DNA from 2 places in the Paenibacillus sp. 1781tsa1 genome. Region 2 is predicted to be linked to the other one. Evidence: riboswitches for the same ligand, from Rfam matches in the RefSeq annotation. Region 2 holds a riboswitch; the other holds the start of a gene.
The links. A riboswitch is a leader RNA that binds a small molecule or an ion and turns the genes downstream of it on or off. The one in region 2 is predicted to bind glycine.
Positions count from the first base shown of each region.

Region 1 (11,735 bases), 4.9 Mb from region 2:
TCTGGTTATTCCGCGCATATAGCGGTGTAATCTAACAATATAAGATCGAATTATTGAATAATATATTGATACAGGGTACAGCAGGAGGCTTTATGGTATACGTAGCAATACTGATTTTTGTAGTGACAATCACCTTGGTAATCTGGCAACCTCGTGGGTTGGGCATCGGTTGGACAGCCTCAGGTGGGGCATTACTTGCCCTGTTGTGCGGAGTCGTCAGCTTGAACGATGCCTCGGATGTGGCATCCATTGTATGGAATGCAACGCTGGCCTTTGTCGGCATTATTATGATTTCTCTCATTCTCGATGAGACGGGTTTCTTCGAATGGGCTGCCCTTCATATGGCAAGGCTGGCTGGAGGAGACGGTCGCAGACTATTCTTCTACTCCATTCTGTTGGGAGCGGCGGTGTCTGCCTTGTTCGCAAATGACGGTGCCGCGCTCATTCTGACGCCAATTGTGCTGGCAATGGTGCGTGCATTGAAGTTTGATGAGCGTATGGTGCTGGCTTTTGTGATGGCGAGTGGGTTTATCGCGGATACTACATCGTTGCCGCTGGTCGTCAGCAATTTGGTTAACATTGTGTCTGCTGATTTCTTTGGCATTACATTTGTGGAGTATGCGGTACGCATGGCTGTGCCGAATCTGATCTCGATCGTAGCGAGTACGGGGATGTTGTTTTTGTTCTATCGCAAAAGCATACCTCTTCGCTATGATATTTCAGCAGCGCGTGATCCGAAGGAAGCAATACGTGATCCGCGGATGTTTCGAATCGCTTGGTTCATGCTTGGGCTGTTACTGGTTGCCTATGCATCCAGTGAGTTTCTGCCGATTCCCGTGTCGGTTATCGTGGGCTCCGTTGCGCTGCTGTTCGCTTTATTGGCACGCAAGAGCGAGGCTGTTGATCTGAAACGAGTAATTAAGGAAGCGCCATGGTCGATTGTGGTGTTCTCGGTGGGCATGTATATCGTCGTATATGGACTGCGTAATGCGGGGTTAACGGATCATCTGAGCCGCTGGCTGGATGCCATAGCAGAGCATGGTCTGCTGGCTGCTTCGCTCGGGATGGGCATCATCGCTGCTGTATTATCATCGGTGATGAACAACCTGCCGACCGTGTTGATTAACCTGCTAGCCATCCAGGGCGCGCATACCGAAGGTATTATTCAGGAAGCATTGATCTATGCCAATGTCATTGGTTCCGACCTGGGTCCCAAAATGACCCCGATTGGATCTCTTGCCACATTGCTATGGCTGCATGTGTTATCCCGCAAAGGTGTGAAGATTACATGGGGTTATTATTTCAAGGTAGGCATCATCCTGACCATTCCCACCTTGTTAATTACTCTAGCTGGGCTGGCATTGTGGTTATGGATCCTAGGTTAGTAAAATTAGATTTTACATTAAGTATTAATAAGATAATCTGTTGTATTGTAAAAGCTGCTCTCACAGCCGGTGCTACGCACTGGCAGTGAGGCAGTTTTTTAGTTTCCTCTTCTGTTTCTTCTATAGAAGAAATGGAAATTCTCCATCTCTATTAAGTACCTAACCAATTACATAAGGGGCTGTCTCAAAAGGAATTCTGCTTCGCTCCAAGCGCTAATGAACCTACCGCACCTTAAAAGGCAGATCATCAAAGGTTGCAAGATTTAACGAACCTCAGTAACGCTATTTCGTCATAAAAGTGCTTCAAAACCTAAAAAATCAACTAAATCAACGAAATAACGTCTCTGAGATTCGTTAGTTCTCAGATCTGGGCAAATGGGAGCGAATAGCGTGTGTCAGGTTCATTAAAACAAAATAACACTAAATGAGGATGTCCCCCGTCATATTCATGACTTATGGGACATCCTCTTCTTTGCCTACTTCCCAGGCAGGAGATTGAAATGCCTGAGATTCAACGAGCGCTGACACAGCGAAGGGAACGGAACGATTGTAGAAAAGCGAAGCGTTCGCCTTTATCCCCGGATGTATTCCTTGGAAAAAGTAAATCATATAAATCCGGGGATAACAGCGATTGAAACAATGTCCGTTCCCGAAGCGGCCAATTCAGCGCAATTTGTCTCAAATGATTTTCAATATGCTGCCGATATTTTTAACATTGCGTTTACAAAACACTGATTTTAAGATGACATACCGAAACTACAATAAGTAAAGAGTTGATGGTGAACAAACAAATTCACAAAACGCCATCACTACATTGGGGGAGGAAAACAAAACATGTTTAAAAAGTTGCCGTTTATTTTGATGACCTTAACGTTCGTACTGGTGCTCGCTGCATGCGGATCGAAAAATGACGCGGGTACAGAGGGTGCTGCAAGCAATGGATCAGGGGAAGCTGCTGCTGAGCTTAGCGGTAACATTCTGGCAGTCGGATCGACAGCATTGCTACCTCTGGTAGAACAAGCTGGACAGAAATTTATGGCAGTTGATGAATATAAGAACGTAACGGTTCAAGTTCAAGGTGGCGGTAGTGGTACTGGCTTGACGCAAGTATCTGACGGACAAGCTACAATCGGTAACTCTGATGTATTCGCAGAAGAGAAACTGGAGGACGAAGCCAAAGTAAAAGAACTGGTTGACCATCAAGTAGCCGTAGTAGCTATGGCTCCAGTTAGCAACAAAGATGCAGGTGTAGAAGATTTGACGAAGCAACAACTGGTCGACATTTTCTCCGGTAAAGTGAAGAACTGGAAAGACGTTGGTGGCGCGGATAAAGCAATTGTTATTGTAAATCGTCCAAGTAGTTCCGGTACTCGTGCAACGTTCGAGAAGTATGCATTGGGTGCAAAAATGGATGATATCCAAGGTTCGATTCAAGAAGATTCTTCTGGTAACGTAAAAAAATTGGTAGCTGAAACGCCAGGTGCTATTGGTTACCTTGCCCTGTCTTACTTGGATGACAGCTTGCAAGTGTTGAAATACGAAGGTGTAGAAGCAACAGTTGAGAACGTAGAAGCAGGAACTTATCCAGTATGGGCTTACGAGCACATGTACACAAAAGGTGAGCCAGATGCAGCAACAAAAGCTTTCCTGGACTACATCCTGAGTGACGAAATTCAACAAAACGACGTGACAGAACTTGGATACATTCCAATGTCAGGTATGAAAGTAAAACGCGATGCAGCAGGTAATGTGGTTCAATAATCTTTGAACTTGCGCATACAGCGAAAGAGGCGGACTTAGGTCCCGCCTCTTTACGCGGTTTGCTCTGAAATAATCCCATATTTTTCATTAATTCTACTATAGAAGGATGGTTGTTATGGAACAGACCGAAGGGGGAACGGTAATGAATAACAAGTTGAAACCGCGCCGGCCCTTAAAAGAGAAACATTATTGGGAAGAGTGGACGGGACGGATCTATACGTCGATTTGTGTCGTTTTCCTGATCGTTGTCATGTTTTCCATTGTTTATTTTGTAGCGTCCAAGGGTCTGTCCACATTTTTCCAAAACGGAATAAGCATAAGTGAATTCCTTGGTGGAAAGACGTGGAATCCGACTGGAGAACCTGCGTTCTACGGAGCATTGCCGTTCATTACAGGTTCTTTCATTACAACCTTGCTTGCAGCATTGATCGCTAGTCCACTTGGCCTGTGTGCAGCACTCTTCATGACAGAGATTGTACCGGGTAAAGGGAAAAAGATATTGCAGCCCGCGATTGAGCTCTTGTCTGGAATTCCGTCCGTTGTGTACGGATTTATCGGTCTGAGTGTCATCGTACCTTTGCTGCGCAGTATCTTTGGTGGAACAGGCGTCGGGATTGCAGCCGGATGTCTTGTTCTCGCGGTAATGATTCTTCCTACGGTGACAAGTATTATGGCAGATGCGTTGTCTGCTTTGCCAAAAGGATTGCGTGAATCCTCGTACGCACTGGGTGCCACTCGCTGGCAAACCATCTACCGTGTCATCATTCCAACGACTTTGCCAGCTTTGTTGACAGGTGTCGTTTTGGGTATGGCTCGTGCTTTTGGTGAGGCCCTTGCTGTGCAGATGGTTATCGGTAATGCACCGCATGTTCCAACATCCTTGCTCGAATCGGCTTCAACATTAACAAGTGTAATTACACTCAGCATGGGTAACACCACGATGGGTTCTGTTCATAACAATGCACTGTGGAGTATGGCGCTTGTCCTGCTGGTGATGACATTTGTCTTCGTCATTCTGGTTCGCCTGCTTGAGAGGAGGAACCGGGTATGAAAATGAAGGCAAAGACGGTAGATAAGATTGCAACATCCGTTATCGTTGTATTGGCCCTGTTCATTGTTATTATATTGCTCGGTCTGCTTGGCTTCATCATGTATAGAGGAATTGGACATATTAGCTGGAACTTCCTGACGAGTGCACCACAGTTGCTTAAGGGTGGCGGCGGGATTGGTCCACAGCTCTTTAACTCTATATTCTTGCTTGTCCTGACATTAATTGTGACCATCCCACTCGGATGGGGCGGCGGAATTTACATGGCGGAATACGCCAAGCCAGGCAAGATTACCAGCTTCATTCGTCTTGTCGTTGAAGTGTTGTCATCATTCCCTTCCATCGTTATCGGTTTGTTTGGTCTCTTGTTGCTAGTCAATCAATTTGGTCTTGGTTTCTCTCTGATCTCGGGTGCCTTGGCTCTGGCGATCTTTAACTTGCCACTGATGGTGCGGACAACGGAGCAGGCTTTCCGGGCCGTTCCGAAGGAACAGAAGGAAGCAGGTCTGGCACTTGGATTGTCCAAGTGGAAGATTATCACTTCCATTCTGCTGCCTGTGGCATTGCCGAGTTTGATTACGGGTACGATTCTGGCATCGGGCCGGATCTTTGGTGAGGCGGCCGCGTTGATGTTCACCGCAGGTATGAGTAGTCCGCCACTGGACTTTACAGATTGGAATCCGACGAGTCCAAGATCACCACTTAATCCTTTCCGTCCGGCAGAAACACTTGCTGTTCATATCTGGAAAGTGAATAGTGAAGGCATTGGCCCGGATTCCAAAGAAGTGGCAGCAGGGGCATCCGCCGTGCTTGTCATTCTCGTGCTGGCGTTCAATCTAAGTGCACGCTGGATCGGTCGGGTTGTATTCCGCCGCATGACAGCTTCGAAATAAGGAGGAACCAACATGGCCATACCTTTTGGTACGGAACAGTTAAGCATATATTATGGACATTTTCAGGCGGTCAAGCAGATCAGTCTCACATTTCCCGAAGCGAGCGTAACGGCGCTTATCGGGCCGTCTGGCTGCGGTAAATCTACGTTCCTACGGTCGCTTAACCGAATGAACGACGAGATTGCCGGTTCCCGCACAGAGGGACATATCTGGATGGACGGTAACGATCTGAATGAGCCTGGAACCGATGTAATCAAGCTTCGCCAGAAGATTGGCATGGTGTGGCAGAAGCCAAATCCTTTTCACAAGTCCATCTACAACAATATCGCGTTTGGCCCCCGCTACCGTGGTACGAAGAGTAAGAAGGCACTGGATGAGATTGTGGAAAAAAGCTTGCGTCGTGCTGCGCTCTGGGACGAAGTGAAAGACAGGCTGAATGAATCAGCCCTGTCTCTCTCAGGTGGACAACAGCAGCGTCTATGTATCGCCCGCGCCCTGTCTGTTGATCCGCAGATTCTGCTGCTCGATGAGCCTGCATCTGCACTTGACCCGGTATCCACGGGTAAAGTTGAAGAATTGATTACCGAGCTCAAGAAGGAGCTGCGGATTGTTATTGTTACCCATAACATGCAGCAGGCAGCACGTATTTCGGATTATACAGCTTACTTCTATCTGGGAAGCATGATTGAGCACGGGGATACAGAGCATATCTTCACGAACCCGGACAATCGCTTGACCCAAGAATACATTATGGGTCGTTTTGGTTAATTGGATCATGGAGTGTCACATAGGGCAACAGACAGAGAAATGAAGAAATAAATAGAGACAAAAGAAGCACAATGCCTGGACGCTTGTTCGGGAGTTGTGCTTTTTTTAATTTATAATTTTAGTGGAATTTTCTGTATGCGGGATAAACATTATGCTACGATATTCAGTAATAAGAGAGCGTTTACACAACTTCGAAGGAGATGTTGATAATCACTACGAATCAGAGGTCTTATGACCACATGGCAACCGATATCATACAGAATTACACGATTGAAAAACCTGTCGTTTCTTATATTCGTCACAATGAGAACCTGACGTATCATGTCGTTGATGAAGCAAGCGGGCAGAAGTATCTGCTGCGTATCCATCAAGCTGCATATGCAAGTATGTCAGGCATTCAGCACACGCCTCCTGCACTGGAGGCAGAGATGAACCTGCTTCATGAGTTAAATGCAACGACAGCATTACGCGTACAACATCCGGTACGCAATGTATCGGGAGATTGGGTCACGTTATGGACAAGTGAAGCAGGTAAAGAAATCTGCTGTACAGTACTGGAGTGGATTGAGGGCAGGGACATCCAGCAGGGAGAACGCCTGACAACAGAGCAGATATATGATCTTGGTGCGCAACTACAGATGCTTCATCAGTATGGGCGTGTGCAGAATCAGACAGATCGAACAAAGGTACGGCCGACATATGGCAATATCCCTGAGAATTTGGTCATGCTAGGGCAGCTGGAGGAAGGTGTCCGATTGGGAATTTTTACAACGGAAGACTTCAATCTGCTTCGGGAGACGTTTGAGAACATTAACGAGCAGCTAGCAACGTACCCACAGCAGGCGGGGACATGGGGAATCATTCATGGGGATATTACTCGCAATAATCTGCTGATAACGGATCAGGGAATGTCCATGATTGATTTTTGTCTACACGGTTATGGTTATTATCTTTTCGATGCCGGAGGGGCAGCGCTTATGTTCAATCGGGAGGAACGTGACATATTCTTATCCGGATACACAAAAAAGATCGCACCACTGACGGATCGTGATATACGATTAATGGAAGGGTTCATGTTGATCTTTACACTTGGTTATTATGCTTTTCAGATGGCGAACGAGTCTAGGCACGAATGGATGAAAGATCGCATGCCGAAGCTATGTAGCAAGTATTGCAGACCATATGTACAGAACGAGAGTATCTTCTACGAACTGTGATTTATAATCCGGGTGTGCAGATCCTTAAGGGCTATGAATAGTGTAGCTCAAAGATATGGTTGCCTGAATACCCGAACAGTTTCGTGGACATTATCATAAATAGTAGTAAGCGCTTTATGAATTGAAGGAAAATGAAATAAGCTGTTTAAAAGTTCTTTTTATCGTATTAATGTGATGAAATCTGACAAAATATTCTGGTTTTCATCGGTTCAATCGAAAATGAAGGAAATACATCCAAAGATATCGTTAAGTTTGTTGACACTGATCTTCCGGTCGATTAATCTTAATGAAGAAGAATGAACAATTTCCATTACTGTTCTGACATACGCTCAGAATGGTTCCATACAGCGGATGATAACGAGCGGGAGAGACCTGAGTTAGCCGACCAAAATGGCTATTGTTCAGGCACCGAAGGAGCAAGCTGCTGCGCACCCAGCCCAGTGGTTAATCTCTCAGGTAAATGTACCATCGTTGGACGCAACTCTGGAGAGTGCGCGAACTGCGCCACCCAAGGGGTATATGATCAGTCAGTCCGGTGACTTGTCTGCAATTGCAGGCCATGCACCTTGTCGTGAGACACTGCTGAATCGTGAAACTCTCAGGTATCGAGGACAGAGAGAGGGCCTGAGGCCTTCTTCTGTCCTTTTTTGATGTCATCATTCAGTAATAAAGGAACATTATGGCATGGGATCTGGATGCAAATGACGAATACAATTGGAGGGTTATAAGGTGCGATTTAAAGATGTTTTCTCAATTATTGGTCCGTCGATGACGGGGCCTTCAAGTTCACATACAGCTGGAGCAGCAAGGCTGGGAAGAATCGCTCGTCAGTGGCTAGGTTGTACGCCTGAACGTGCCCGGCTGACACTATACGGTTCATTCGCTGATACGTATCAGGGGCACGGAACAGATCTGGCACTGATCGGTGGTCTTTTGGACTATGTCACAGACGATCCACGTATCCCGGATGCAGAGCAATACGCAGAGGAAGCGGGCATGGAGGTTGAGTTTTATACAAGCGGCCTGCCTGCTCCTCATCCCAATACGGTCAAAATTGAGTTGTGGCATGAAGGACGTACATGTTCCTTAATCGGTGCTTCTATTGGTGGTGGTAGTGTATCGGTGCATGCGATGAATGATTTTCGTGTTCAGATTAGTGGTGAGTTTCCGACACTCGTTCTGCGACATGCGGACAAAGCAGGAGTGCTCGCCTCGGTAACGTCCACGATCAGTTCATCCGGGGTTAACATCGGGTATATGCAGGTGGACCGGAAAGCCCGTGATGGCGAAGCGCTTACTGCGATGGAGATGGACGGCGTGCCGAATCCGGATATGCTCAAGCGTCTGAAGGAGCTGGATCATGTACTGGACATTCGTGTCATCGATTTGAAGAGAGGAGTTGATTCGGATGCGATTTAAACATTTACACGAACTGAATACGATCTGTACAGCGGAATCCAAAACGATTGCTCAACTGATGATCGAGGAGCAGGTTCAGGAGACCAATACACCGGAAGCGGATGTTGTGAAGCAGATGTCTGAATATTATCAGGTGATGAAGGAAGCGGTACGTAAAGGGTTAACGGAAGATACCACATCACGCAGTGGATTAACGGGTGGAGACGGTAAAAGAATGGCCGAGTACATTCGCAAGGGTGAGACTTGCTCTGGTGATGCTTCCGCACTTGCCATGGCGTATGCCCTGTGTGTATCTGAAGTGAATGCCTCCATGGGCCGGATTGTCGCAACACCAACAGCCGGTTCCTGCGGCATCATCCCTGGTGTGTTTATCAGCTCACAGGAGCGATTTGGCTGGACGGACGAACATCTGGTGAACGGGTTGTTCTGTGCAGGGGCGATTGGTTATGTCATTGCCAACAATTCATTTATCTCTGGTGCGGAAGGTGGCTGTCAGGCAGAAGTGGGTTCCGCGATCGGCATGGCTGCGGGTGCCATGGTTGAACTGCGTGGAGGTACACCGGAGCAGGTCGTTCATGCCGTAGGCCTGGCGTTAAAAAATACACTGGGCCTTATCTGCGATCCGGTCGCAGGCCTCGTTGAAATTCCGTGCATCGTCCGTAACGGACTGGGTGCCGTCACGGCACTGGCTGCGGCCGACATGGCATTGGCCGGAGTGCGTAGTGCCATTCCGTCAGATGAAGTCATTGACGTTATGCTGGAAGTAGGCAGTGCGATGCCGAGCCGCCACCGGGAGACGGCCCAAGGCGGACTGGCCCAGACACCAACTGGCCGCAAAATGATGCAGAAGCTGGCTAAACCGAAGGCAAAGCGTGCAGAGCCTGAGACGGAGTCCGCGACTGAAAATGAAAATGACGTAGAACCTAAGGCGTAATAGAATCGGTATGAATTAAATCTAACTTAACGCTATCTCATGTAGTCCTTAGTCTTGATTATTAAAGGTGATGCAGCGCTCTTTGCATGATACGAAAGGCCGATACAAACTCTTCCTGGTGAAGATTTGTATCGGCTATTTTTGTCTTTTACAACAAACAAAATAAAAACATATTGACGTTTTATATATCGTATTGATATATTAACAATTGTCATATATCAATACGATATATAAAAGAGCGAAACAAAACTAAAGGAGATGGTTAAAATGAAAGGAATTATCCGAACGAGTCTGCTGTTTTTGAAAAATGGAGCGACTATTGTGGGTCTAATTACGGCAGTGCTATTTCAGGTTTTCTTTAACATCATCTGGCTTAGCGGATACGATCGGGTTAATGAAAGAATGACTGAGTTGGCTGTCACGATCGTGAATGAAGATGGGGTGGCAGCTGAGCCAGTGGCGGAGTCTTTGGCAGCAGGGCTGGATTTCGAGATCATACCATCCGAATCGATGGAAGAAGCGAGACAACTGTTAACGGACAGGGAAGTATACATGATCATTGAGATTCCATCCGGTTTTATGCAGCAGACAGGAGACTTGTCGAAGACGGTGGCAGTCAATTATGTGATGAACGAATCGAACGTGGCTACCGTGAAAAGTGTGATGCAGAACGTAGCCGCACAGGTTACAGCGACATTGAATCGTGAAGTACAACAGAATAGCATTCGCGGAGTGCTGAATCAGTCCGGTATGCCTGCCGATCAGGCCGATGGGTTGGCGCTGGGGTTATCCTCACGCGTGGAGGCTGAGGTGGTGCGACTAAACCCTGTTGATAATTTTTCCTTTTCCATGGTACCGATGTTGATTGTAACGGCTACGTTTACCGGAGCGATGTTGCTTGGCATGAATCTGCAGAAAGTTTCTGGTGAATTGAGTGGCAGGGCAGGGAAGTGGGAGCGCTTCTGGGCACGTAACATCGTTAATCTTGGTGCGGCATTTATCGTTTCGCTCGTTGGATCGGGGATGATGCAAATTATGGGGGTATCGTCAGCAGACGGTTGGTTCATGTTATGGCTGTTCCAGTTACTAATCACCATATCTTTTCTATTCATGGCTCAGTTGAGCCTGCAGTTGCTTGGCAATGCTGGGGCTTGGTTAAACAGTGCTCTGTTGCCTCTATTGATGCTGTCCTCGGGATCAACGATTCCGCGAGATGTAATGCCTGAGTTCTACCAATTTATCGGTCATTATCTGCCAGCGACTTATGCCGTAGAGGGGATGATGAACCTTGTGCTCGGAGGAAACGGGATCGGCCGAGATGCGATGTTGCTCGCCGTAATCGGCGGAGTAACACTGACTTTGGGTGCACTTTGCACCTGGATCAGACGCTCCGGCCCGGCACGTTCTGAACCTCGTAGGGAGAACCAGCCTGTTGCTGTGCCGGTCGCTCTAAAAGCAACCGTTTCGTCATCTGATCATTGAACAAGGGGTACTGATTGTGATACGTTAAGGGGAATGGAAAGGAGCGGTACACCGATGAACACGCAGCATGTCATCCTCGGAATACTGCACAATCAGCCAAGTTCCGGATACGAGATCAAGCAGTACTTTGAACAATATTTTTCATTTTTCTTTGATGCCAGCTTTGGCACCATATATCCTACACTTGCGAAGATGGAAAAGTCAGGATTGCTGACTAAGGAATCAGTGAAGCAGGAAGGGAAACCTGATAAGAACGTGTATTCATTGACCCCTGAAGGAGCAGCGCAATTTCACGCCTATTTAATGAGTCCTTTGGAAGCTGAGGTATTTCGTTCTGATTTTCTGATGCGTTTGTACTTCGGAGAGTTGGCGGATGAAGATACCGTAACGGGGTGGATCTCGACCCAGTTGAAGCGAAAGGAAATGTTATATGCTGAACTTCAGCGCCAGATGGAAGAATTCGGTGAGCGTATTTCTCCTGCACAGCGTCTGTGTCTGCAAGTGGGGCTTGTACAATATGAGGCTACCATCCAGTTGCTCAAGGAACAGCTGGTTCAGGCAGAATAACCATGGCCCTAATAATTAACGTCAAAGTCAAATAGGCACTCATCAGATCCGGAACAGGTCTGTAAGCGCCTATTTGATTTTTTATATTCCGATAAAGTGCACTCCTGTCCTGTCTTGCATAAAAGCATATATAGCTTGATGTTTATGTGAGACTAGTACTTAGTACGGCATATCCATACGCAGGTAATTCAATGGCAAGCACGCCATCATCCTTGGCGGTACGATGGTTTCCACCGAATAGCTCGGTCCAATCCCCGTCTC
Region 1 covers NZ_JAMYWY010000001.1:502,089-513,823, forward strand. The annotation lists gene NKT06_RS02415 (arsenic transporter) at 93-1,385, shown strand; gene NKT06_RS02420 (hypothetical protein) at 1,977-2,120, shown strand; gene NKT06_RS02425 (phosphate ABC transporter substrate-binding protein) at 2,220-3,146, shown strand; gene pstC (phosphate ABC transporter permease subunit PstC) at 3,262-4,197, shown strand; gene pstA (phosphate ABC transporter permease PstA) at 4,200-5,087, shown strand; gene pstB (phosphate ABC transporter ATP-binding protein PstB) at 5,100-5,855, shown strand; gene NKT06_RS02445 (phosphotransferase enzyme family protein) at 6,095-7,072, shown strand; glycine riboswitch at 7,425-7,549, shown strand; glycine riboswitch at 7,554-7,689, shown strand; gene sdaAB (L-serine ammonia-lyase, iron-sulfur-dependent subunit beta) at 7,802-8,491, shown strand; gene sdaAA (L-serine ammonia-lyase, iron-sulfur-dependent, subunit alpha) at 8,481-9,425, shown strand; gene NKT06_RS02460 (YhgE/Pip domain-containing protein) at 9,693-10,907, shown strand; gene NKT06_RS02465 (PadR family transcriptional regulator) at 10,962-11,474, shown strand; gene NKT06_RS02470 (alpha-glycosidase) at 11,617-11,735, opposite strand, start outside.
Region 1: another riboswitch for glycine. It lies ahead of sdaAB (L-serine ammonia-lyase, iron-sulfur-dependent subunit beta); the one in region 2 lies ahead of gcvT (glycine cleavage system aminomethyltransferase GcvT).

Region 2 (11,735 bases):
GTATTCGCAAAAAAATGACGGTGAATGAGGAGCGTATGAAACGAAAGCTTGATTCTCTGGTGAGTAAACATCGTTCCATTATGCAGGAGCATGTCATCAGCCAACGCGGAGGAAGAACCGTTCTGCCCATTAAGAAAGAGTTCCGTAAACAGGTGAAAGGCAGTGTGCTGGATGAATCCGGAAGCGGGCAAACCGTATATATTGAACCTGTTGAGTTAGTAAGTCTGCAGATGGAATTGGCCGCTCTACAAGCGGAGGAGTCCCGAGAGGAGATGAGGATTCTCGGTGATTTAACCTCCCTGGCCGAATCGTATAACCGTGAAATCGCCCTGAACACCGAAACGGTAGGTGTACTGGACTTCCTGTTTGCCAAAGCCAAATATGCGGCCACCATGGACGGACGTACCGTTCGAGTCAATACTCAGGGCCATATCAGCCTTCAACGTGCACGTCATCCGTTCATGGGTTCTTCCATGGTTCCCCTTGATTTTGCCATTGGCAGGACGTATTCGTCGCTCATTATTACGGGCCCGAATACCGGGGGAAAAACGGTCGCACTCAAAACCCTTGGTTTGCTAACCCTGATGATGCAATCCGGTTTGCTTATTCCTGTCGAGGAAGGTGGCGAGATGGCTGTTTATAACGAAGTAGCGGTTGATATTGGTGACGGACAGAGTATGGAACAAGCGCTTAGTACATTCTCAGCACATATTCGCAATATGATTGGCATACTGGAACAGGCCAATACGTCAACCCTGGTGCTCATTGATGAGATGGCCTCCGGCACAGATCCCGGTGAAGGTGTCGGACTGTCCATCGCCATGCTGGAGGAGCTCCATAGCCGCGGAGCAACCGTTGTGGCGACAACGCACTTTGGTGAAATCAAACATTTTGCTGCGGCCACGCCAGGATTCGAAAATGCTCGTATGGAATTTGACACTGTTTCTCTCCAGCCGCTGTATCGATTGCGTATCGGAGAAGCAGGTGAAAGCTATGCTTATTCCATCGCATTAAAGCTGGGCATGCCACAGCGAATTATCGAGCGATCCAAGTCCCTGTCAGATCAAAGTACTTCGAGAGATCGTACATTCGTGTTCACGTCATCTCCTTTGGAAACTCCGGCCCTGACGCCTAAGCGTTCCGTTAAGGAGGCAGACGACCCGGCAGAGTTATCCAAACGGAATCAGATGAAGAAGCAGTCAAAGGATACAATCGGTCTCCACAAAAAGACAATAACCAGAGAGTCGGATTCTCCTGCTCCTGCCAAAACGTTTCGTAAAGGGGATCGGGTGTATGCGGCCTATCTCAATCAGTCGGGTATCGTATGTGATGTGGAGGACAGCCGGGGAAATATCGGGGTCATGCTACGAGGACGCAAAGTCAAAATCCATAAGAAACGCCTGACCCTGCATATATCTGCCGATGAGCTATATCCGGGTGACGATTATGACTTGGACATTGTGCTAGAAACAAAGGAAAATCGAAAGAAACGTAAGTTGATGGGACGCAAACATGTGGAAGGCCTACAGATCGAATTACCGCCGGAAGAATAGTCAATGGTGAAACAGATCTAGTGAAATGGTATTGATATGTATCGTGAATTCCATGATCACCGGCGCATTTCTGTTATACTGGGACCAGTATGTTCAACTTCAGCTCGTAGCTATTCCACAGGGAGGGAAGAACCCATGTCTGCAGAACAAGACAATCAAGAGCACATCCCTATCGATGTTCTTGTCTGCCCGTTATGCGGCGAAGCTAATCGCTGTTTCTATGCGGCAGGACGTCCTCATTCGGAATGTTGGTGTAACCGGGCTACTTTCCCCGAAGGTGTATTCGACCGCATTCCGGCAGAACAGCGCCGAAAATCGTGCATATGTCAACGCTGTTTGGATGAATATGCCGACAAACGCCAACCCAAAGAAGAGCCACACAGTTAACAACTGTATGGCTCTTCTTCATTATGCCTCATCTATACTGTTAGCTGGCTACCACTGCTCTTACATTTGGTTATACTGGGCAACAGCCTGTTCAAGCACCGGATGATGCTCATCCATGGATGTATAATGGTGGAGCGCAGCTGTAATTCCCTTCTGGCGAATCATGTCCTGAAGTTCAACTGCTTCCGGATCATCGGATACATCGAACTTGCAGGCTGCTGCCATGCCCATAGCCAGATAGGTCGTTTCGGTTCCATCCGCATAGGCCTGAAGGGCCGGGCGAACCAGACGATCATTCGGAGACAATTTGCGCAGTGGGGAACGACCAACACGAGTAACCTCATCGGTGAGATACGGGTTGACGAACCGTCCCAATATTTTGACAATATACTGCTCATGCTCTTCAGGGTTAAATGTAAAACGCTTCACCAGAACTTTTCCGGTTTCCTGCAAAGCACCGTAGACAATCGATTTCACTCTCTCGTCGGCAATAGCCTTCTGAATCGTGTCATACCCGTGTACATGACCGATATATGCTGCAACGCAGTGTCCTGTATTAACCGTGAACAGCTTCCGTTCGATATACGGCTCCAGATCATCGACATATAGAATGCCCTCAACCGGTTTGAATGCAGGTGCCATCTGGGAACGATCCACCACCCACTCGTAAAAAGGTTCCACCTGTACATGCAGAGGATCTTCATGATGCTGAATAGGCACGATCCGGTCTACGGCCGAATCTGGAAAATAAACATACTGATCCGCAAGGGAACGTGTCTCATCATTGAGCAGAGCATATACATGCTCTTTCAATTGTGTACTTGCTCCAATTGCGTTCTCGCAAGCAATAATGTGAAGAGCGTTTTGTGCAGGACCGGAATTCAGTCTTTTTTCAAGTCCCTTCGCAATACCTGGTGCAATATGTTTCAGTACGCCCACACCCACTGCGGTTGTGATCAGATCAGCTTCCACAACGGTTTGGGCAACCGTCTCCAGCTGGGTTCCATCGATTGCATTTACGCCTGTGACAGTCTCCTGATCCTTGCTCTCGTTAGCCAGTTCCACCGTATACTGCCCCCGTTGCTGGAGAGCGGTTACCAAGGTCTGATTCACGTCTGAAAAAATCACCTCATACCCTGCCCGGGAGAGGATTAATCCGATAAACCCGCGTCCAATGTTACCTGCGCCAAAGTGTAGGGCCTTCATAGCTCCATTTCACTTTCCAGAATAGCGATAACTTCTTCGGCTGTTTTCGCGAGACGCAGGGCCTCCATGTTCTCATCCTCAGCACAGATCACCGCGATGCTAGTCAGGATCTCCATATGTTCCCCGCCTTGAGCCGCGATACCAATGACCATATAAGCCTTTTCTTCGCCAAAATCAACACCCTGTGGATACTGAATGACAGAGATACCTGTGGATAAAATGAAAGCTTTGGATTCCTTCGTACCATGCGGAATAGCCAGGCCGTTCCCTACATAGGTCGAGACAATCTCTTCACGTTCGATCATCTTCTCAATGTAATCAGCGGTAATATGTCCCGCATCCTTCAGAATCTGCCCTGCCATGCGAATCGCTTCGTATTTGTCCTGAGCCGTCGCATTCATGATGACTTTATCTGTTGTTAACATACTCATAATGGTTGACCTCCAATTTCGGTTTTACTACGATAAAATCCAACAAGTTCCTGGGACAGGTAATGAATGAGTTCATCCCTGATTCCCTTTTCCAGTAATGTAATCATTTCTTCCTGCAATAACAGAGCGCTAATCTCACTGAGAACCTCCAGGCTTTCCTTGGATAATTCTCGAGGACCCAGCATCAAAAGAACATGGGTAACTCCAGCCGGATCATCCGGCGTACGAAGGAGTGGCTCCGTGAGCTGAAACAGACTGATAGACGGCCTGTATATCCCCTCACTTCGTGTATGAAACAGTGCAAGTCTTGTGCCGGGAATCTTCTGACTCCCCACTGCTTCACGTGCCTCCAACCGTTTTGCGATCTCCTCTGGTTCCTTCAACACACCAGAACCATGGAGTACGTTGCACATCGCATACACCGTTTTATAGAACCCGATATCCTGATTATCCAGCGGGTACACCTGAAACTTGCCAATAATTCGGACGATTTCAACTAAAATAGCTTCCATTCCATCAGGGTCCGAGTAACGACTTGTTGTCTGAACCTCTGCTTCACGGGGCTTATTATGCTGTCGTTGTAATGTTGTTGTTCGGATAAAATGACGCAGACGTTCGCTCTCTTCTGCCGTAAGCAGTGGACTCACTTTGTAATACTGATGCTCATCCATCGGCAGATCGACCGTCGATAACACCAGATCATATTGATCTGTAGGTATCCGGGCAGCTTCATACCAGGACACGCTATCCATGATTCGAATCTCGGGAATCTCCTTGGACAATCGGCTGGATAGCATGCGTGATGATCCAATTCCGCTTGTACACACGATGATCGCCCTGATCTCCCGTTTCAATGTACGTAACCTCTCGATGGAAGCCCCAAAGTGCATGACCAAGAAACCAATCTCCTCATCCGGAACGTCTGTGCCTGGCCAAGCTTGCCCCACAGATTGTTTGACCTCTTCGAACAGGGAGTCATAATCTTTGCGAATCTGCTGCAGTAGCGGATTACGAATGATCTGTTGCCCTTCAATTCGCTCCATAACAGGTTGCATATGACCAAGCAGACCTTCACGAAGCAATCGATCCTCATGAAAGGTGTAATGCGTTCTCGCCTGCATCTGATCAATCAGTGAATGTACCCTGTCCAGTAAAATCAAGTCGTCTATTGGCAGCAGCCGCGAAGAGTGAATCCGCTGCTCTGTCTCAACTAATAGTCTGTGAAAATAAGCTTGCTCATCTTGGGAGAATGTCAGCCCCAGCTGGGTCGATAACACACCACATAAGCGGGAAGCCATATATGGCGGAACCTTTATCTCATCCTGCTCAGCAGCTGCATCTTCCGTGTTCTCTCGTGGAGAAATACGGCCAATGCCGAAGCCTTTACGAATACGTACAATTGCGACGGATAATTGAATCAGCAGCTTCATGTATTGGCGTTCCGGGATGTTCTCCAGCCATTCGATATCTGGTTGCCATAACGCATTTTCGATCGTAAGCACATCACCGTGTCCAATCATATCCAGCAATTTTTGGTTTACGATGGAGCCGCCTTGTTCAGGTTGTCTTCCGAACAGGTCGGATTCATCCAGAAATTCCAAAGCAAGTGCGGCTATGGCTGTGCGATGAATCGTCTCACTCCCGTTAATCTTGACGCCATATCCACGTCTGCGAACCAGCTTCAGTCCCGCCTGACGAATCCGTGACTCCAGATCATCCAGATCCGTGGTTACGGTGGATACGGTCACTTTTAGATCCGAAGCCAGAGCGAGTAACTTTACAGGCTCCGCTTCATCAAGCAGGATGCAAAGCATGAAGAGCTTACGCTCTTCCGGCGTAAACTCTACATATTCTTTACCCTCTAGTTGCTGGCGCAATACAGCCAGATCATCGGAACTGGCATCAATTCGGATACCGGTTCCTGATTTTTTTTCCAGCCTCATGCCCAAAGGTTCAAGCCATTGTTCAATCATCTGCAGCTCCCGGTGAACCGTTCGGGTACTGACCTTGACTTCAACGGCGATTTCACCGGCAGTGACTTCATGTGGATGCTCCAGCAGAAACTCCACGATTTCACGTTGTCTTTTGGTAATACTCATATCTCGGCCTCCGGCTCAGGGAAAACGAATGCGCGCAATTACTTTAGACGTTCAACGAGCGCATCGTATTCCGGGCTTTTTAGGAAGTTGTCGATGGATATATGTTCTGCGTTCGGCGCAACAGAGCGGGCACGATCCGTTAATATTTGTTGTGTGATTACCACATCTGCATCCGGAGGGATATCACTGATAGCCGTATTGGTCACAGTAACGTCAATCCCCTCTGCCTTCATCTTCTTGCGTAGAATGGAAGCACCCATGGCACTCGACCCCATGCCTGCATCACAGGAGAAGACAATCTTCTTCACATCTGTTTTCACTGTAGAAGGAGTTGTATCTGCGGCTCTGTCTGCTTCACGATGATTAGCCGTAATGCCAGCATTTGGAACGGTTCCTTGACTCTTCATGTCTTTCATCCGACTGGATGCGGACTCCAGATCTTCGTCCTTTTGTTTACCCGTTTTCAGCAACACTGCTGCAATCAAGAAAGAAACAACTGCTGCTACAAGCACCCCTGCGAGCATCGGCAGGTATCCACCTTTTGGTGTTAAGAGGAAATACGCGATAATACTGCCCGGTGATGGTGCCGAAACAAGTCCTGCTCCGGTGAGCATGAATGTTAATGTACCTGCAACGCCACCCGCGATTGCGGCAAGAATCAGAATTGGTCTCATCAAAATGTAAGGGAAGTAGATCTCATGAATTCCCCCGAAGAAATGAATGATAACGGCACCTGGTGCAGAAGATTTGGCCATTCCGCGTCCAAAGAAGCAGTAAGCAAGCAAGATACCAAGTCCAGGACCCGGGTTCGATTCAAGCATGTATAATACAGATTGCCCTAATTCTCTTGCTTGATCTGTTGCAATTGGTGTCAGAATCCCGTGGTTGATTGCATTGTTCAGGAACAATACTTTACCTGGTTCAATAATCAGGTTGACCAGCGGTAGCAAGCCCAGATTCATCAGACCTTGTACTCCGGCAGACAATACTTTGCTAATCGCTTCTACAGCAGGCCCGATGCCCAGTAGAGCAATAATCCCCAAGATCCCGCCAATAATACCGGCTGAGAAGTTATTAACCAGCATTTCAAATCCAGCTTTAACTTTACCTTCAATGGATTTATCGAACTTTTTGATGATCCATGCTGCCAGTGGTCCGGCAATCATGGCGCCGAGGAACATCGGAATATCACTACCCACGATGACCCCGATGGTCATAATGGCACCTACGACACCACCACGCTGACCATGCACCATCGTACCCCCGGTGTAACCAATTAACAGTGGCAGCAAATATTTAATCATTGGATCGACTAGCTGTGCTAGTGTCCCGTTAGGGAACCAGCCTGTTGGAATGAACATGGCCGTAATTAATCCCCAGGCGATGAACGCTCCCATATTCGGCATGACCATACCACTCAGGAATCGGCCAAAACGCTGCACACCTACCCGTAGCCCACCTTTGGAATTGGACGATTGGTCCAAATTACTCATTGTATTATCCTCCTTGGATCAAGTGATTATGACTTATGAAAGGGGTATCATTTCTCCCCTGCTGTAATCCTAAGCGAGAATGCTCTCCTGTTCAATGAAATGAAAGCGTACTTTCGTCATGAACAATGATGACAACATTAGGTTATGTAATCGTTTTAACCGATGCATAATGGCTGAACCCATTGGTACACAAGGCTTTTCCTGCCTATGACTTTTGTCATTTCCAAAATCATTTTCCAACCTATAGTTTGGTCCAAGCAGGTGATTTACATCCCCAATCAGCTTCAATCCGCATTCCAAACCATTCTTGAAAAGCACAAAAAACCTGTGCAAGCATCCGGCTCACACAGGTCGAAACAATATGAAGCTTATTACATTTTGTTATAAAATATAAGTTAATAAGTACAAGTTCGTTGATACTATTCTTCCGTATGTTTACGATACGCGTCTGCATTCATCAATGTAGACAATGCTGCTGTCAGATCTCCTTCAACACGGATCTCAATCATCCAGCCTTCCTCGTAAGGAGAACTGTTCACAAGTTCAGGTGAGTCCTGCAACGAATCATTCACTGCAATAATTGAACCGGTGACGGGAGAGAACAAATCCGAGACCGTTTTGACCGATTCGATCGTTCCAATGCTGTCTTCTGCTTTTACATTGGATTCAAGGTCAGGCAATTCCACAAACACAATGTCACCCAGCTGATGCTGCGCGAACTCGGTAATGCCAATACGTACAGTATCCTCCCCTACGGTTTGCACCCATTCGTGCTCTTCACTGTACAGGAAATCACGTTTCAATTCGCTCATCGATATCCGCCTCGCTTTTCATTAATGAGTGCATGCGTTCTTTGACCTTTAACCTTTTTCCCAGAACATAGCGTATGATATTTTTGAATCAAATGTCAAGATACCTTACAATTTATTTACTGAGCACCTTAAAATCCTGTAACCGGATTTCACTCTTTCTTCATATACTGGTAAAAAATCAAATAGTAAGCGCAGTCTTTATAAATACACGAACAATAATATTAAAACCAAATCAAACATTCGGTTTTTAATCATTATCTATGATATCGTTCTTGACATCGGCAGTGGATTCACGTTTTAATGAGAGGAGTAAATGTGTTTATTGGACTATGTTATACCCGCGGATGAATGTAAAGGGAGAGATTACCCGTGACACCCGATTCGGGATGTACATGAGGTAACGCCGAAGGAGTAAACCACCGATAAGCGGGGGTGAATCTCTCAGGCAAAAGGACTTTTACGGGACGCAACTCTGGAGAGCATCTATTCGCCCTGAGCGGGCGTTATGATCACCCAAGGGGAAACCTGCTGCACAACTCAGCGGGGTAACTCTCAGGTACAAGGGACAGAGCCTTAGAATACAGCGTGCTACTTGGCATGCCGATTCTTTGGCCTGTCCTTTTCCTTTTTCCCAAAAAACGAAAAACAGGATTCAGATCGGCGCTGTCATAGCTGCCTTACCATACTTATCTACGAAAGATCTCTAGCTGAAAAATTTAAAAATACCCTGGTTCATTGATCCACGATTGTATATCCGGCCGGTTGACGGCTCATGACGAGGTGATTTGATGTCCAATTTGCTAAGAACACCACTCTTCCCCCTATATCAGCAATATGAAGGCGTACGGTGCATTGATTTTGGAGGCTGGGAGCTTCCGGTGCAATTTAGCGGAATCCAGAAAGAACATGAAGCGGTACGTGAGCGTGCTGGACTGTTTGATGTATCCCATATGGGCGAATTCACGGTACAGGGTGAGCAGGCTGAAGCTTTTTTGCAACAAATGACCACCAATGATGTAACCACGCTGGTCCCCGGTCAAGCCCAGTACACCTTGATGTGTTATCCAGATGGCGGTGTGGTCGATGACCTGCTCGTGTATAAGCTGGAAGATCAGCATTATATGCTCGTCGTTAACGCCTCCAATATCGACAAGGATTGGGCGTGGCTGCAAGAGCACTTGATCCCTGGCGTGAGCATGACCAACGATTCGGAGCAGACAGCGCTACTCGCCCTGCAAGGTCCACTGGCTGTAGATATTATCGGAAAAGTTACAGATACAGATGTATCGGCGATTGAACCGTTTCGTTTTGTGCAGGATGCCGAAGTCTGTGGAGCAAAATTGCTGTTGTCCCGTACCGGTTATACCGGCGAAGATGGCTTTGAACTATATGTTCCTGCAGATCAGGCCGCTGTGGTCTGGAATGGATTAATGCAAGCTGGTGAAGGTCACGGACTGGTGCCAACCGGACTTGGTGCCCGAGATACATTGCGCTTTGAAGCAAAGCTTCCCCTATACGGACAGGAATTGTCGGCAACCATCTCTCCACTCGAAGCTGGTGTTGGCATGTTTGTGAAGCTGAATGCCGGACCTTTTATCGGACATGAAGCCTTGTTACAGCAAAAAAATGACGGGCCTGCCCGCAAGCTGGTTGGCATCGAAGTCCTGGAACGCGGTATCCCTCGCCCCCACTATCCGATTTACGCCGAAGGCGTACAGATTGGCGAAGTGACAACAGGCACGCAATCACCTACATTGAAGCGTAATCTGGGGCTTGCCCTTATCGACAGCAAATACACTGCGCTCGGAACCCCGCTTGAGATTGAGATCCGAGGTAAGAAACTGAAAGCCGAGGTCGTAAAGACCCCTTTTCATAAACGGACACGAACGTCAAAGACACCTACTCAAGGAGCTGATCAAGCATGAGCAAGCACCGTTACATTCCCATGACCGAGCAGGATCAGAGCGCCATGCTCGCAACCATCGGTGTGGATTCGCTGGAGGAACTGTTCCAGGACATTCCCAAAGAGATTCGTTATCAGGGCGAGCTGCCCGTATCCTCGAAACTTGATGAATATGCACTGACACGTCACATGTCCAAGCAAGCTGGTGCCAACGCCAATTTCGAAACACACGCCAGCTTCCTCGGCGCAGGCATATACGATCATCATGTTCCTTCCGTCATCAATCACGTCATTTCCCGTTCCGAGTTCTACACTGCCTACACACCTTATCAGCCTGAGATCAGCCAAGGTGAACTACAGGCCATTTTCGAATTCCAGTCCTACATCTGTGAATTAACCGGTATGGCTGTGGCCAATGCCAGCATGTATGACGGAGCAACAGCCTTTGCAGAAGCAGGGAATCTGGTCGCAGCGGCAACTCGTCGCAAACAGCTCATCGTATCCCGCACCGTTCATCCGGAAGCCCGTCAGGTACTGCAGGCATATGCGCACGGACTCCGTCTGGAGATTGTCGAGATCGGATATAAGGATGGAGTCACGGACTGGGATGCCCTGCAAGCCGCCATATCGGACGATACCGCTGCTGTCATGATTCAGAGTCCAAACTTCTTTGGTGCCGTGGAAAATGTAAAGCAAGCTGCCGACCTCGTGCATGCGCACAAAGGCCTGCTCGTCGTAAGTGCTAACCCGCTATCGCTGGGTCTGCTGGAAGCCCCAGGCAAGCTGGGTGCCGACATCGTCGTTGGCGATGCGCAGCCCCTCGGTATTGCCGCTTCACTCGGCGGTCCGACATGCGGATATTTCGCCGTATCCCAGCCTCATATGCGCCGAATTCCTGGCCGAATTGTAGGCCAGACAACGGACCGCAACGGCAAGCGTGGATTTGTACTCACACTGCAAGCGCGTGAACAGCACATCCGCCGCGAAAAAGCGACATCCAACATCTGTTCCAACCAGGCTTTGCTTGCGCTCAGCGCATCTGTATATATGTCCATCATGGGTAAACAAGGAATGATCGATGTCGCGGATCTGAATCTGCAAAAGAGTCATTACACCCTGAGTACATTAACTGCGATTTCCGGTGTTAGCCTGACGTTTAATGCACCAACATTTAATGAATTTGTGATTAAGCTTCCTGAAGGAACAGACGTGGATGCTCTTCAGTTGAAACTGCTGGATGCGGGCTTTATTGGTGGCTATGAACTCGGACGTGATTACCCGGAGCTTGCCGGACATATGTTGATCGCTGTAACTGAACGACGAAGCAAAGAAGAGATCGACGAATTCGCACGAGCATTGGAGGGATCGCTGTGACTCAGGAAACGACAACAACGACAACATCGGTACAAGGACAAGGACAATCGGAAACGGGTGCCTCTGTCTCCACTCCGGCTCAATCTGAGACAGCTACAACATTCAGCGCACAGACCTTATCTCCTGCTCCGGAACAATCATTGATCTTTGAACTCAGCAGCCCTGGACGTGTCGCTTATTCTCTGCCAGAATGTGACGTTCCTCGTCAGGCTGCCGACACGTTGATTCCCCGGGAAATGCTCCGTTCGGAAGCAGCCGCACTACCGGAAGTGTTCGAGGTAGATGTTATCAGGCACTATACCGCGCTGTCCCGCCGCAACTTCGGCGTTGATAACGGATTTTATCCACTGGGCTCTTGTACAATGAAATACAATCCCAAGATTAATGAGGATGTTGCACGTTATAATGGTTTTGCCAAAATCCATCCGTACCAGCATGAATCCAGCATTCAAGGTGCACTTGAACTGTTGTATACGT
Region 2 covers NZ_JAMYWY010000001.1:5,372,056-5,383,790, forward strand. The annotation lists gene NKT06_RS24175 (endonuclease MutS2) at 1-1,553, shown strand, start outside; gene NKT06_RS24180 (cysteine-rich CWC family protein) at 1,689-1,940, shown strand; gene NKT06_RS24185 (mannitol-1-phosphate 5-dehydrogenase) at 2,001-3,146, opposite strand; gene NKT06_RS24190 (PTS mannitol transporter subunit IIA) at 3,143-3,577, opposite strand; gene NKT06_RS24195 (BglG family transcription antiterminator) at 3,574-5,676, opposite strand; gene NKT06_RS24200 (PTS mannitol transporter subunit IIBC) at 5,715-7,169, opposite strand; gene gcvH (glycine cleavage system protein GcvH) at 7,589-7,981, opposite strand; glycine riboswitch at 8,326-8,448, shown strand; glycine riboswitch at 8,452-8,552, shown strand; gene gcvT (glycine cleavage system aminomethyltransferase GcvT) at 8,770-9,906, shown strand; gene gcvPA (aminomethyl-transferring glycine dehydrogenase subunit GcvPA) at 9,903-11,258, shown strand; gene gcvPB (aminomethyl-transferring glycine dehydrogenase subunit GcvPB) at 11,399-11,735, shown strand, end outside.